2 regions of the Rhizobium grahamii genome follow, and region 1 is predicted to be linked to the other one. Evidence: riboswitches for the same ligand, from Rfam matches in the RefSeq annotation. Region 1 holds a riboswitch; the other holds the start of a gene.
What was found. A riboswitch is a leader RNA that binds a small molecule or an ion and turns the genes downstream of it on or off. The one in region 1 is predicted to bind FMN.
Positions count from the first base shown of each region.

Region 1 (7,851 bases):
CACTGATGACACGCTTGCCGTGCGTGCCGCCTGGCTGCATTACGCCGGCGGGCTCACTCAATCCGATGTCGCCAAGCGGCTTGGCGTTCCATCGGTGAAAGCGCATCGGTTGATCGCGAAAGCTGTGGCTGAAGGTGTCGTCAAGGTAACGATCGACGGCGATATCGTCGAGTGCGTTGCGCTTGAGAACAAGCTCTCGGAGCGGTTCGGGCTGCGTTACTGTGAGGTGGCCCCCGATCTCGGGGAGGAAGGCCTTCCGCTCAGAGCGCTCGGTCACGCCGGCGCGACCTTCCTGAAACGGGAAATCGAGCGCGGCGACAACAGCGTCATCGGCCTCGGGCACGGGCGGACGCTTGCGGCGGCCGTACAATACATGCCGCGTGTCGCGGCCAAGGATGTGCGCTTCGTATCCCTGCTTGGCGGGTTGACGAGGAATTACGGCGCCAATCCCTACGATGTGATGCATCGAATTGCGGAGAAAACCGGCACGCATGCCTTCGTGATGCCGGTCCCCTTCTTTGCCAATACTGGCGAGGATCGGGAAGTTCTGCGTGCCCAGCGCGGCGTGAAGGAGGTCTTCGACCTTGCAAACAAGGCGGATCTGAAACTTGTCGGCCTTGGGACCGTCGATGCCGAAGCACAGCTCGTACTTTCCGGCATGGTCGAGCCCGCCGAGATTCAGGATATCGCTGCCGCGGGCGGCGTCGGAGAGATCCTCGGGCACTTCTTCGATGCGAATGGAGAGGTCCTTGATACCGCCCTCACGGCGCGGACACTCTCAGCCTCCTTTCCACAAAAGCGAACTGAGCGACTGGTCGCGCTTGCGGGCGGACAGTCGAAGGTCGAGGCGATCCGCGCCATTCTCAACAGCCACCGTCTGTTTGGGCTGATTACCGATGAACGCACCGCCAAGGCGCTGCTCACTTAATAACAGGATATCATCCCAATATAACAATGATGATGTTGCATAATGTGATATTCATGTTATGTTTCACACAACATTATGGAGCATCCGATGAAGCGCGAGGAGCGGCAGCAGTCGATCATCAACCTGCTCGTCGAAAGCAAGACCGTCGACCTCGATGATCTTGCAGATCGCTTCACTGTCTCGAAAATGACGATCCATCGCGATCTCGACGAACTCGAGCAAGCGGGTGTCCTTCGCAAGGTCCGCGGCGGCGCGACGATTGATGCCGGCACCCAGTTCGAAAGCGATTTCCGCATCCGTGAGCGGCAGGGTAACGAAGCTAAGATTGCCATGGCACGCGCGGCTCTCTCGCTCGTCGAACCGGGCATGACAGTCATGGTCAATGACGGATCGATGGCCGCTGTCCTCGGCGAGATGCTGCTGCACAAGCGACCGCTGACGCTGATCACCAACAATGCGGCGATCATGGAAAGACTGAAGGGCGAATCCGGGATCACGCTGATTGCCCTTGGCGGTATCTATTCGCCGAAGTTCAATGCCTTTCTCGGCGTCGTGACTGAGGAGGCGCTGTTTCGGTTGCGAGCTGACATCGCTTTCATCTCGACACCTGCTGTCAGCGGCAGGCTCGCCTATCACATGGACGACAATGTCGTGCGGGCGAAGCGGGCAATGATGTCGTCGGCGACGCGCAAGTGCCTACTCGTGAACCACCAGCGTTTTGGCCACACGGCCCTGCATGCCATGGCCGAGCTCGCCGACTTCGATGCCATTATCACCGACAGCGCCCCCGGCGTTGCCGTTCAGGAGGAGTTCGATCGGCAAGGCATCCGCCTGACGATCGCCGCAACGCAGGAATAGAACATGACCGACAACCCGCAGTTCTGGATCGGAACCAGTTGGAAAATGAACAAGACGCTTGCGGAGGCCAAGCACTTCGCAAGTGGCCTGCAGGCTGCGGACGCCGCCCGCGATGCGCGCATCCAACGCTTTGTCATTCCGCCCTTCACGGCCGTTCGTGAAGTGAAAGCAATGCTTGCCGACACCTCCGTCAAGGTCGGAGCCCAGAACATGCACTGGGCCGATCAGGGCGCCTGGACCGGAGAGGTCTCGCCGCTGATGCTGAAGGATTGCAACCTCGACATCGTCGAGCTTGGCCACTCCGAGCGTCGCGAGTTCTTTGGCGAAACGGACGAAACGGTCGGGCTGAAGACCGAGGCTGCCGTCCGCCACGGTCTCATTCCCTTGATTTGCATCGGTGAGACCCTTTCGGACCGCGAAAGCGGACAGGCCGCAAAAATCCTCGAGACGCAGGTTCGTGGCGCGCTGGGCAAGCTATCGGCGTCGCAGAAATCTGCACAAATCCTCCTTGCCTACGAGCCCGTCTGGGCAATCGGTGAGAAGGGAATTCCGGCGAGCGCCGACTATGCGGATGCCCGCCAGGCAGAGATCATCGCCGTCGCCGAAGACGTCCTCGGGCGCCAGATCCCTTGCCTCTACGGCGGTTCGGTCAATCCGCAAAACTGCGAGGAACTCATTTCCTGCCCGCATATCGACGGGCTTTTCATCGGCCGTTCTGCCTGGAATGTCGAAGGCTATCTCGACATCCTCGCCAAATGCGCCGCCAAACTCTGAGGAGAAAGACCATGAAGCTTGCAATCGCAGGAGACAGCGCGGGCGAAGGCCTGGCGAAGGTTCTCGCCGATCACCTGAAGGACCGTTTCGACGTTCATGAGGTATCGCGCACGTCCGAAGGGGCGGATCCGTTCTACGCAAACCTCTCCGACCGCGTCGCGTCGGGCGTCCTCGACGGCACCTATGATCGCGCGATCCTGGTCTGCGGCACCGGAATCGGCGTCTGCATTTCGGCAAACAAGGTGCCGGGTATTCGCGCTGCACTCACCCATGACACCTATTCGGCGGAACGTGCAGCCCTGTCGAACAACGCGCAGATCATCACCATGGGCGCCCGCGTCATCGGTAGCGAACTCGCCAAGTCGATCGCGGACGCTTTTCTGACGCAGACGTTCGACGAGCAGGGTCGCTCCGCCAGCAACGTCAACGCTATCAACGAGCTTGATACAAAGTATCACAGCCGCTAGTCATCTGAGCAGTCGCGCTCCACGCGACTGCCATCGGACGGCGGACTTCAACCTTGCCTAACCGGCGTCGATAGCCGCCTGGCAAGTTGGAAGCCGCCTGCCGATCGCACGACAATGGGAGGATTGGCGTGAAGACGAAGAAGCTTATCAATGCCGGCGAAAACGCCGTCGACGAAATGCTGGAGGGCATTCTTTCCGCTCATCCGGATCATCTCTATGCCGTTGACGGTATGCCGCGGGCAATCGTCGCCCGTCATGGACCGCGACAGGGTAAGGTCGGGCTCGTCATCGGTGGCGGCTCCGGACACGAGCCAAGCTTTCTGGGCTTCGTCGGCAAGGGACTTGCCGATGCGGCTGCCGTCGGCAACGTCTTCGCATCTCCTCCGCCCGATCCGATCATCGCCTGCGCAACCGCGGTCAACGGTGGCGCCGGTGTTCTGTTCCTGTACGGCAACTATGCCGGCGACGTCATGAACTTCGACATGGCGGCCGAAATGCTTGCCATGGACGACCTCGAAGTCAGGACAGTCCTGTCAACCGACGATGTCGCATCGGCTCCTGCAGATCAGCGCGAGAAGCGCCGAGGCGTTGCCGGCAACGTATTCATTTTCAAGGCAGCCGGTGCGGCCTGCGACCTGATGTATTCCCTTGATGAGGTCGAACGTGTCGCTCGCTTTGCGAACGAGCGCACCTACACCATGGGTGTTGCCCTTTCCCCCTGCTCGCTTCCACAGACGCTAAAGCCGAATTTTGCCATCGGCGAGAGCGAGATGGAAATCGGCATGGGCATTCATGGCGAACCGGGCGTGGCCCGCGGCGAGCTCGCTCCCGCCGACGCGGTGACCGACACGCTGCTCGACAAGATCCTTGAAGAGATGAAGGCCTCGGCAGGCGATCGCGTCGCCGTCCTGATCAATTCGCTCGGCTCCACGCCGCTGATGGAGCTTTACATTATGATGCGACGCGTGAAGCAGCGCCTCGATCAGATGGGTCTCGTCATTCACACCTCGCTCGTCGGCAACTACTGCACATCGCTGGAGATGGCGGGCGCTTCGATCACCTTGATGCATCTCGATCACGAGCTGCAGCGCCTGATCGATCATCCGTGCGACTGCGCGATGTTCAGGGTGGGCTAAGGGGAGAGAAGCGATGCAGGTTGATGTCGTTCGACTGCAGGAGATGTTCGGCGCGATCGCACAGGCGATGGCGCGCGAGAAGGAACGGCTGTGCGAACTCGATGGCGTGATCGGAGACGCCGACCATGGGATTGCAATGGAGCTTGGCTTTTCTGCCGCGGCGAAGGCCGTCGCGGCGCTTGATCCTGCCACAAGTGACCCAACCGCCGTTTTCAACACCGCGGCCAAGTCTTTTCTGTCGGCAGTCGGCGCCTCGTCCGGTCCTCTTTATGCGACTGCATTCATGCGTGCAGGCGCCGCGGTGAAGGGTAAGCCTTCACTCACCGACGGCGACATGATCGACGCCTTCGAAGCTATGGCAAAGGGCATTCAGGATCGTGGCAAGGCAGAGCCGGGCGAAAAGACGATGGTCGATGCCTGGGCGCCTGCGGCGGCGGCGGCAAGATCCGCACAGCTTGAGGGTAAACCGCTTGTCGCTTGCCTGGAAGCGGCGTTGGACGCTGCAACGAAGGGCGCCGAGGCCACCAAAGACATGATTGCGGCCAAGGGACGTTCGTCGCGGCTTGGGGATCGCGTCATCGGTCATATGGACCCCGGAGCGGCATCGGCCGTCGTGCTGATCGACACAATAGCGCGCTCCTTCGACGCTTGATCAGATCTGCGCCGCGTGCGCCGATCTGCGTGGGAACCGGACTGCAAAATGATCGACCCGCGACAGCAGGCGACGTCCGGGAGCTTGCATTCCTCTTGGCCTCCGAACTATTGTGCCAGCGTTCTCAGGGCGGGGTGAAATTCCCCACCGGCGGTATCAGGCGAAAGCCTGGAGCCCGCGAGCGCTTCCGGCAGCGTCGGAAGGTCAGCAGATCCGGTGAGATGCCGGAGCCGACGGTATAGTCCGGATGGAAGAGGACATGGCAGGCGCACCTTTCGTTGCGAGGGGACGCGCGTCCTGTCTGTTCGCTCAAGGGATCAGGCCCTCCGGGGCTTTATCGTCATAGCCGGCGTCGCCGGCAAAACCCTTGAAAGGCATTTCGATGCTTCAAACTGCAGTCACCACCCAAAAACGGATCGCGGTCATCCGGGCTCGCTGGCACGCCGACATCGTCGACAACGCCGTCGACTCGTTCGTGGCCGAATGGGGCAATCTTGGTCGGTCGTCTTCCGATGTCGAGATCATTGACGTTCCCGGCGCCTTGGAGATCCCTCTCCATGCTCAAACGCTGATCGGCACCGGAAAATACGATGCTGTCATTGGCTGCGCATTCGTCGTCGACGGCGGGATCTATCGCCATGACTTCGTCGCGGGAACCGTTCTTGACGGACTGATGCGCGTTCAGCTCGACACCGGCACGCCGGTCCTTTCCGTCGTTCTCACGCCACACCATTTCCAGGAATCCGAAGCTCACATCGGCTTCTTCAAGCAGCACTTCGTGACGAAGGGCAAGGAAGCCGCAAACGCCTGCGCCGCGATCCTCGGTGCCAGAGCAAAGCTTCTCGCCAGCGTCGGGTAAAAGCCTTGGGACGGCGGCCATTGGCTGGCCGTCGTTCTCACCCCGAGACGGGATTACCGCATCACTTCGAGTACAGCGCTCTCGAGCGTTCGAGATGCTTCAGGATGGCCGTTTCGGAGCCCTCGGCGTCCCCTGCCTCCAGGCGGTCGACGATCTCCTCGTGCTCGACGAGCGTGAACTTCTCCTTGCCCGTCCAGATCAGCATCTCCGTGTGGTATTGCTTCAACCACGCAAGCATCGCCTCGCTGACCGCGACATAGATGGGGTTGCCCGAAATCTGCGCGATGCGGGTATGGAAATGCATGTCCGCCGCAATGAACTCCTCGGCCTGCCCCAGCGAGTTGCGCTGACGCTCGATGATCTCCTTGAGGTCGCTGATGTCCGCTTTGGTTGCCCGTTGCGCCGCTTCTCGCGCCATGCCGCGCTCAAAGAAGATACGCGCACTCTTCAGATGCTCAAGCGAGTCCGATGACTGCGACAGCATGATCTTCGCGGTGAGATCGACCTGCTGAAAGATCGACCGCGCGGTGAGCTTCAGGACCTTCGCGCGCTCCCCGTGCGAGATGTTGACGAGACCCTTGTTCGCGAGCGACTGCATCGCTTCTCGGATCGCCGGCCGTCCGACACCAAACCGCTCCATCAGAACACGTTCCGACGGCATCTCGTCACCCGGCTGCAACTCGCCTGAAGTGATCATCCGTTCTAGTCGATCAAACACCTCGTCGGACAATTTCCGACGGACGATTTGTTCGATGGGTTGGGTCATAAGATCTCGCTGGCTCAAATATCACCTCCCTACCATCATCTCCGTTGCTCGACAAAGCAACGGAGCGAAAATTCATCCGCACCAAAATTTTGCTTTCCATGAATTGGAATACTCATTATACCAGTTGATGAGTTGACGCCATGACAATTTGATCTGGCGAGAGGAGCAACCGGCATTTCATGATGATTACCCTGACCTACCGCATCGAGACGCCGGGCAGCGTCGAAGCCATGGCGGAGAAGATCGCAAGCGATCAGTCGACCGGGACCTTTGTTCCGGTCCCCGGTGAGACCGAGGAACTGAAGTCGCGTGTCGCCGCAAGGGTACTGGATATTCGCCCGCTCGAGGGGGCGAGCTATCCGACATGGCCAGAAGTCGCCCCCGGTACGCGTCTCAACCGCGCTGACGCCGACATCGCCTTTCCTCTCGACGCGATCGGAACCGACCTTTCCGCCCTCATGACCATCGCCATCGGTGGCGTGTTCTCCATCAAGGGCATGACCGGCATCCGCATCGTGGATATGAAGCTTCCGGATGCCTTCAGAGATGCGCATCCCGGTCCGCAGTTCGGCATTCCCGGCAGCCGGCAACTGACCGGCGTCGAGGGCCGTCCGATCATCGGCACGATCGTCAAGCCGGCCCTCGGGTTGCGTCCGCACGAGACCGCAGAGCTTGTCGGAGAACTGATCGAATCCGGGGTCGACTTCATCAAGGACGACGAGAAGCTGATGAGCCCGGCCTACTCGCCGCTGAAGGACCGGGTTGCCGCGATCATGCCGAGAATTCTCGATCACGAACAGAAGACCGGCAAGAAGGTGATGTATGCCTTCGGCATCTCGCATGCCGACCCGGACGAGATGATGCGCAACCATGACATCGTCGCCAAGGCCGGTGGCAACTGCGCCGTCGTCAACATCAATTCGATCGGCTTCGGCGGCATGAGCTTCTTGCGCAAGCGCTCCAGCCTGCTGCTGCATGCTCATCGCAACGGCTGGGATGTGCTGACGCGGGATCCGGGCGCTGGCCTCGACTTCAAGGTCTACCAGCAGTTCTGGCGGTTGCTCGGCGTCGACCAGTTTCAGATCAACGGCATCAGGGTCAAGTATTGGGAGCCTGACGAGAGTTTCGTGTCGTCCTTCAAGGCGGTCAGTACGCCGCTGTTCGATGCCGCGGACTGCCCGCTGCCGGTTGCCGGCTCCGGTCAATGGGGCGGCCAGGCGCCCGAGACCTACCAGAGAACCGGTCGTACCACCGATCTCCTCTATCTCTGCGGCGGCGGCATTGTCAGCCACCCCGGCGGTCCGGCGGCAGGCGTTCGCGCGGTACAGCAGGCGTGGCAGGCCGCAGTGGCCGACATTCCCCTGGAAACCTATGCCAAGGACCACCCTGAACTTGCCGCTTCGATTGCCAA
Region 1 covers NZ_CP043499.1:1,927,655-1,935,505, reverse strand. The annotation lists gene FZ934_RS27580 (sugar-binding transcriptional regulator) at 1-928, shown strand, start outside; gene FZ934_RS27575 (DeoR/GlpR family DNA-binding transcription regulator) at 1,016-1,786, shown strand; gene FZ934_RS27570 (triose-phosphate isomerase) at 1,790-2,560, shown strand; gene FZ934_RS27565 (RpiB/LacA/LacB family sugar-phosphate isomerase) at 2,572-3,027, shown strand; gene FZ934_RS27560 (dihydroxyacetone kinase subunit DhaK) at 3,156-4,163, shown strand; gene dhaL (dihydroxyacetone kinase subunit DhaL) at 4,177-4,815, shown strand; FMN riboswitch at 4,932-5,078, shown strand; gene FZ934_RS27550 (6,7-dimethyl-8-ribityllumazine synthase) at 5,198-5,674, shown strand; gene FZ934_RS27545 (transcriptional regulator NanR) at 5,736-6,440, opposite strand; gene oiaX (3-oxo-isoapionate-4-phosphate decarboxylase OiaX) at 6,620-7,851, shown strand, end outside.

Region 2 (7,851 bases), on a different replicon from region 1:
CTCTTCGGATTATAGGAGACGAGCTTGACGAAACCCTTCTCGTCATCCTTCCACTCGCGCTGAACCGCCATCCAGAGCGTCGCATCGTCGCCCGAGCCGACGATCGTGACACCTTCGAACCCGTAGCGGATTTCGTTGGCGATCAGTTCCTTGGGAAGAGCGATTTCTTCCTTGATCTCACCCTTCGGGTTTACGTGATACAGCGCGTGAGGAACAAGCTTCTCGCTGTTGCCTTCCGAGGCCAGCCAGAACCAGCCCTTCGCGTCGACGGCGATACCTTCGATATCCAGCTTCTGCGCCGGCTGGCCATCCCGCTTTACGGTCAGTGTTTCAGTAATCACGGCCGGCTTTTTGGAAGCATCGATCGTGTAGATCGTCGGCTGCATGCCGAGAACGCTGTCGCTGACGGCGAACAGCTGGCCCGGCTTTTCCGGGACCGCAGCAAGGCCCGACAATGCGGCAAAGCCGACTGGATTGCCGCCCTTCTCGGCGGCAACGATCTGCGGATAAGCCATTTCGCCTTCGCCAAGCTCGTAAAGCATCACATGAGACCGCGGACCGCCATCCTTGCCGAGATCGACTTCGTTGGCGGTCGCGAGAAGTTTGCGGGACGGCACAGCGACCGCGCCCTCTGGTGAAACGCCGGATGGAAGGATCTGGAGGAGCTGAGGTTCAGCGCCGGTATCCTTGTAGACCCCAACGACGGAGGCGCGTTCGGCGAGCAGGAATATGTATCGCTGTCCATCGATCGTTGCGACTTCCAGGCCCTCGGGCTCGACGCCCTTGGCGCCAGAGCGCTTGTCCGGATAGTGGCCAGTATTGGCAACCGCACGCTCGAAGGAAGCGCCCGATTCGTAGAGTACCTTGCCGGTCTTGTCGAAGATCGTGAAGCCGCGCGAACCACCCTGGTAGTCACCCTCATTGGCGACAACGAGACGGTCGTTGTCGAGCCACTTCACGGCGTCGGGCTCGCGCGGCACACCCTTGAGTTCGCCGGTGAACTTCAGTGCACCATCGCGCTTGGTGTCGATGCCGGCAAGATCGACGCTGCCGGCGGAGAAGTGCGTCTTCACCGCAGCGGTCGTCGCGTCGATGATGACGATCTCGTTGTTTTCCTGCAGGGTCAGGGCGATCTCGTTCTGATCGTTGAAGGAAACGAACTCCGGCTCCGGATCCTCGGGCGCGATGCCTGCAAGGCCGGTCAGCGTCACATGCTTGATCGAACCGCAATCGACCGCGCCGTTCTTGAGCTGGAATACCACGAGGTCGCCTGCGGGCATCTGCGGGAGCTTGCCGTCGTTGATGTCTTCGTCACGCTCGTTTTCGATCGCGATCGCGCCCAGCGTCTTGTCCTTGTTGAGCGCGATCGAATCCGGCTGCCCCCGAGGTCGCAGGTGTTCTCGATCTTCCGGGTGGCGACGTCGACGATCGCGAGGCGGCCCGACGGCTTCACCTTGCTCTCCGACGTGTTGACTGCAACCAGCGCCTTGCCGGCAGCGGATGTCACGGATGTCGGCTCGCCGTCCATCATCACCGCGCCCCCGGCTTTCGGCGCCCTGGCGTCGGAAATGTCGATGAATCCGATCGCACCGAGCGGGCTGTCGCTGTAGATCAGCGTCATGCCATCGTCGGTGGCCGTGATGATTTCAGCCGACGTGGCCGAAAGCTTGTCCTTTCCCTCGGGCAGGTTGGATGCCACCGGAAAGGTTGCGATACGGTTGAAAACGGGCTCCGCAGCGGCCGGGAACGCGGCCGTCGTCAGGAGTGCCGCAACGAGCACTGTCTTGCGCGATAGAGTTGTCATGAAATCCCCCATGAATTCAAACAAGGGGGTTTTGCGGGACGGGCATGACACCGGAATGACACCGGTGTCATATTTCGACGCGCTAGGCGGTCCGCCGCTCCTTCTTCATTTCATTCCGCATGATGAAGAGCGATGCGCCAAGGATCAGGAGCGCGCCCAGCCAGAGATACCCCGTCGGCGCATAGCCGAAGACCAACCAGCCGGCGAGAACATTGAGGGGTAGCTTCAGGTCATCGAACGGCTGGACGTAGGCGGCGTCCGCAGTCGTATAGGCGAGCGTCAGAAAATACTGGGCAATTACGGTCAGCAGTCCGGCGGCAACGAGCAGGAAGAGAATCTGGCCCGACGGAACGCTGAAGCCCGCGGCGAGCGCCACGGCGCCATTGAACGGCGTCAGCAATGCAAGCAGCCAGACAGTGATGGTCTCTGACCGTTCGACTCCTGTCAGGCTCTTGGTGATCAGCGACGACGCGCCCCACAGAAGCGCCGACAAGATCGGCAACAGGGCTGCCCAGGTGAAGCTATCCGACCACGGCTGCAGGATGATCATCGCGCCGACAAAGCCGACACCGGTGGCAGCCCAGCGCGATACGCCCACATATTCGCCGAGAAAGATGCGGGCGCCCATGATGATGAAGAACGGCGAGGTCATCACCAGTGCGATGGCCTGCCAGATCGGCACCGCCGCCAGTCCGGCGACCCAGGTCATCACGCCGGCGGCGGCAAACGCCACACGAACGACGTGGCGCCAAGGGTAACTTGTTCGCATCGCGCGTATGCCGACGCGGAAAAGAAAAGGCAGAGAGAAGGCCAACGCGAAGGCATATTGCCAGAAGGCGGTGGCCGCCGATGGAAAGCCGAGCTTCATCGTCAGCCACTGCGTGACGATGTTGAGGATCGAGAACGCGATGCCGGCGGCGATCATCCAGGCGGCACCCGCGAGCGCGCGGGAAGAAGAAAATACGGGGGAAGTCTGATTCATGTCTTTCATCCGAAGTGAACACAAATCAGGACGCATGAGTACAACGCAACGGCCAGGGCTTGCGCCCTCACCTGCCTTGCTCATCCTCTTTCATCCGGACTTTAACCGTCGGCTCCGGAATTGCACCGGATCTGCTGACCCTCCCGGCAAGCCGGCAGGCGCTCGCGGGCTCAAGCCGAAGCTCTTACCGCCGGTGGGGACTTTCACCCCGCCCTGAGAACAGCCATTTCGTATGGCAAACCGTCGGTGCCGACAAGTCTCAGCCATGAAAAAAGGGTTCGGCTTTCACCGAACCCTCGAATGCCCGGCGCCGGTCTCGTTACCCGGCTGCCATGCAAATTCGTATCAGCCGTTGACGGCGTCCTTCAGGCCCTTGCCGGGCGTGAACTTCGGCACGTTGCGAGCCGGGATATCGACTTCAGCGCCGGTGGACGGATTGCGGCCCTTGGTGGCAGCGCGATGGGAAACGGTGAAGCTACCGAAACCAGCGAGGCGAACGTCGCCCTTGCCCTTCAGTTCAGCCTGGACAACTTCGAAAACTGCGTCAACTGCGGAAGCAGCATCGGTCTTCGAGAGTCCTGCCTTTTCGGCAACTGCGGACACTAGTTCATTCTTGTTCATGTTTCCACCCCTTTCTAAATGGTTCGAAACGACTCAATCTATAAGCTAGGCGCAGAATAGAGTTCATCAGGCCCGCCGCACCCCAAAGACCCTGCAAATCAAGGAAATGCAAGCGTCTACACATGGTTTTCACAAAAAAAGGCTGGCGAAAACACCAGCCTTTTCAGGGTTTTTAAGCAATAGGGCACGAATGTGGCAAACAAGGCTCAATGAGCTATGGTTGCGCCCGTTTCGTCGAGCCCTTCGACCGTTGCGATGACCGGCGTTTCAACCGTTCCATCCCACTCGATCGGCTCCGGTCTGCGGACCAGAGCATGCTTGATCACCTCGCCCATGCGGGATACCGGGATGATCTCCATGTTGTTCTTCACGTTATCCGGAATCTCCGCCAGATCCTTGGCGTTTTCTTCCGGGATCAGCACCTTCTTGATGCCGCCGCGAAGCGCTGCAAGCAGCTTTTCCTTCAGGCCACCGATCGGCAGGACGCGACCGCGCAGGGTGATTTCACCCGTCATCGCCACGTTCTTGTCGACCGGAATACCGGTCATGATCGAGACGATCGCGGTTGCCATGGCAACACCGGCCGACGGACCATCCTTCGGTGTCGCACCTTCCGGCACATGCACGTGGATGTCCGACTTGTCGAAGCGCGGAGGCTCGATGCCGAAATCGACAGCTCTGCTGCGGACATAGGATGCCGCCGCCGAAATCGATTCCTTCATGACTTCCTTCAGGTTGCCGGTCACGGTCATGCGACCCTTGCCCGGCATCATGACGCCTTCGATCGTCAGCAGTTCGCCGCCGACTTCCGTCCAGGCCAGACCGGTGACGACACCGACCTGATCCTCGCGTTCTGCTTCGCCGTGGCGGAAGCGCGGAACGCCCAGGTAGTCGTCGATGTTTTCGGCCGTCACATGAACGGACTTCGTCTTGCCCTTGATGATCTCGGTAACCGCCTTGCGGGCGAGCTTCATCAATTCGCGTTCGAAGTTACGGACACCGGCTTCGCGAGTGTACTGCTGGCTGATCGCCATCAGGGCATCGTCTGAAACCGAGAATTCATTCGGCTGCAGCGCATGTTCCTTGATGGCCTTCGGCAGCAGGTGCCGCTTGGCGATTTCGCGCTTTTCGTCTTCGGTGTAGCCGGCGATACGGATGACTTCCATGCGGTCCATCAGGGGCGCAGGAATGTTCAGCGTGTTCGCCGTCGTGATGAACATCACGTCCGACAGATCGTATTCGACCTCAAGGTAGTGGTCCATGAAGGTCGAGTTCTGTGCCGGATCCAGCACTTCGAGCAGAGCCGACGACGGATCGCCACGGAAGTCCTGGCCCATCTTGTCGATTTCATCGAGCAGGAAGAGCGGGTTGGACTTCTTGGCCTTCTTCATCGACTGGATGACCTTGCCGGGCATCGAACCGATGTAGGTGCGGCGGTGACCGCGGATTTCAGCTTCGTCACGAACGCCACCGAGAGCCATGCGGACATACTCACGGCCGGTCGCCTTGGCGATCGACTGGGCGAGCGAGGTCTTGCCGACACCCGGAGGGCCGACGAGGCACAGGATCGGACCCTTGATCTTGGTCGCACGCGCCTGGACAGCCAGATACTCGACGATGCGCTCCTTGACCTTGTCGAGACCGAAGTGATCGGCTTCGAGGATCTTTTCGGCGTTGTTGAGATCCGACTTGATCTTCGACTTCTTGCCCCACGGAATGCCGAGCAGCCAGTCAAGATAGTTGCGGACAACAGTCGCCTCAGCCGACATCGGGCTCATCTGCCGCAGCTTCTTCAGCTCGGCATCGGCCTTTTCGCGGGCTTCCTTCGACAGCTTGGTCTTGGAGATGCGCTCTTCCAGTTCGGCCATCTCGTCGCGGCCTTCCTCGCCGTCGCCGAGCTCCTTCTGGATCGCCTTCATCTGTTCGTTCAGGTAGTACTCGCGCTGGGTCTTCTCCATCTGGCGCTTGACGCGCGAGCGGATACGCTTCTCCACCTGAAGGACCGAGATCTCACCTTCCATGAAGCCGAGCGCCTTTTCGAGGCGGGCCTTGACGCTGGTGGTTTCCAGCATCTCCTGCTTCTCGGTGATCTTGATCGACAGGTGCGAGGCAACCGTATCGGCCAGCTTCGAGTAATCGTCGATCTGGCTTGCGGCGCCGACAACCTCTGGCGAGATCTTCTTGTTGAGCTTTACGTAGCTCTCGAATTCGGAGACGACCGAGCGGCTGAGCGCTTCAAGCTCGACCGGATCGTCATCTGGCTCTTCGAGAACGTGACCGAGGGCTTCGTAGAAATCCTCGCGGTCCGTATAGGAATCGATTTCGGCGCGCGCACGGCCCTCGACCAGCACCTTGACGGTGCCGTCGGGCAGCTTCAGCAGCTGCAGCACGTTGGCGACCGTACCGACATTGTGGATAGCAGACGGTTCCGGATCGTCATCGCTCGCATTGATTTGCGTAACGAGCATGATCTGCTTGTCCGATCCCATGACCTCTTCGAGCGCACGGATCGACTTCTCGCGGCCGACAAATAGCGGCACGATCATGTGCGGGAAGACGACGATGTCGCGCAGGGGCAAAACCGGATATGCGATGCTCGCAACTGACGTTTTCTTCGTCATTTTATTTCCTTTCCATCGTCCCGTTTCCGGGCTCTTCTGGCGCGGCCACTAGAACCGGCCGCACTCCACTTGAAACAACAAGTGGAGGTTCTGACTATGCTTTTCAAGCTGCACCATGGCCGGTGTCCCCCTGGACATGACAGCTATGCGACAACGGAACACCTTCACTTTGGAGCGCCGTGCCAAATCGGCGGCAACCACTTCCGAAGCGGCTAAAACACAAGCCCGAAACACACCAACGGAATCATTCCATAATTGCCAAGGGCGGGGGAATCCGCAACGGCAACAGAGGCGGTTTCCGACCTCTTTAGCAAGATTTATCAGGGTCGTGCACTGGTTTTGAAATAGAAAGGGGCTCGCCAACGGCAAGCCCCCTCAATTCACGGTTCTTATCGTAAAGATATCTCTAAGGCGTCACGCCGAAGCGTTGGCCTTTTCGTCCTGCCGATCGGCGTAGATGTAGAGCGGGCGAGCGGAGCCGCGCGCCACTTCCTCGGAGATGACGACCTCGCGGACGCCTTCGAGCGCCGGCAGTTCGAACATCGTGTCGAGCAGGATCTTTTCCATGATCGAGCGCAGACCACGAGCACCAGTCTTGCGGACGATCGCCTTGCGAGCGATTTCGCGCAGAGCATCCTCGTGGAAGGTCAGCTCGACGTCTTCCATCTCGAACAGGCGCTGGTACTGCTTGATCAGCGCGTTCTTCGGCTCGGACAGGATCTGGATCAGCGCGTCCTCGTCGAGATCCTCGAGCGTTGCCAGAACCGGCAGACGACCGATGAATTCCGGGATGAGGCCGAACTTGACCAGATCTTCCGGCTCGAGTTCGCGCAGCACTTCGCCGACGCGGCGATCGTCCTGAGCCTTCACGGTCGCGCCGAAGCCGATCGAGGTCTTCTCGCCACGGGCGGAGATGATCTTGTCGAGGCCAGCAAACGCACCACCGCAGATGAACAGGATGTTCGTCGTGTCGACCTGCAGGAATTCCTGCTGCGGATGCTTGCGACCGCCCTGCGGAGGAACAGAAGCAACCGTGCCTTCCATGATCTTCAGAAGCGCCTGCTGAACGCCCTCGCCCGACACGTCGCGGGTGATCGACGGGTTGTCCGACTTGCGGGAAATCTTGTCCACTTCGTCGATGTAGACGATGCCGCGCTGGGCGCGCTCGACGTTGTAGTCGGCAGCCTGCAGCAGCTTCAGAATGATGTTTTCGACGTCTTCACCAACATAACCGGCTTCGGTCAGCGTCGTCGCGTCAGCCATCGTGAAGGGAACGTCGATGATGCGAGCGAGCGTCTGGGCAAGGTAGGTCTTGCCGCAACCGGTCGGACCGACCAGCATGATGTTCGACTTCGCCAACTCGACTTCGCCGTTCTTCGACGCATGTGCGAGGCGCTTGTAATGGTTGTGTACGGCAACGGACAGGATCTTCTTCGCCTGGCGCTGACCGATGACATATTCGTCGAGAACCTTGATGATGTCCTGGGGCGTGGGAACGCCGTCACGGGACTTGACCATCGAGGATTTGTTTTCCTCACGGATGATGTCCATGCACAATTCGACGCATTCATCGCAGATGAAAACTGTCGGCCCGGCAATCAGCTTCCGGACTTCGTGCTGGCTCTTTCCGCAGAAGGAGCAGTACAGGGTGTTCTTAGAGTCGCCGCCGTTGCTGCCGCTGACTTTGCTCATATCACTTTCCTTCCAGCACGCCGCATTTCAAAGTGAAATAGCGGTCCACTCATTGGCCTGCTCCTACCAGGAGCATCAGCCGGGCCAAGGCCTTTAAGGGGTACGAACCGGTACAAACTATGTTGTTCTCG
Region 2 covers NZ_CP043498.1:960,072-967,922, reverse strand. The annotation lists partial or broken gene FZ934_RS04840 (esterase-like activity of phytase family protein) at 1-1,804, opposite strand, end outside; gene FZ934_RS04835 (DMT family transporter) at 1,887-2,795, opposite strand; FMN riboswitch at 2,865-3,011, opposite strand; gene hupB (DNA-binding protein HupB) at 3,132-3,407, opposite strand; gene lon (endopeptidase La) at 3,614-6,028, opposite strand; gene clpX (ATP-dependent Clp protease ATP-binding subunit ClpX) at 6,443-7,720, opposite strand.
Region 2: it holds a riboswitch for FMN, as region 1 does, so the genes downstream of both, FZ934_RS04835 (DMT family transporter) here and FZ934_RS27550 (6,7-dimethyl-8-ribityllumazine synthase) in region 1, are expected to answer to the same signal.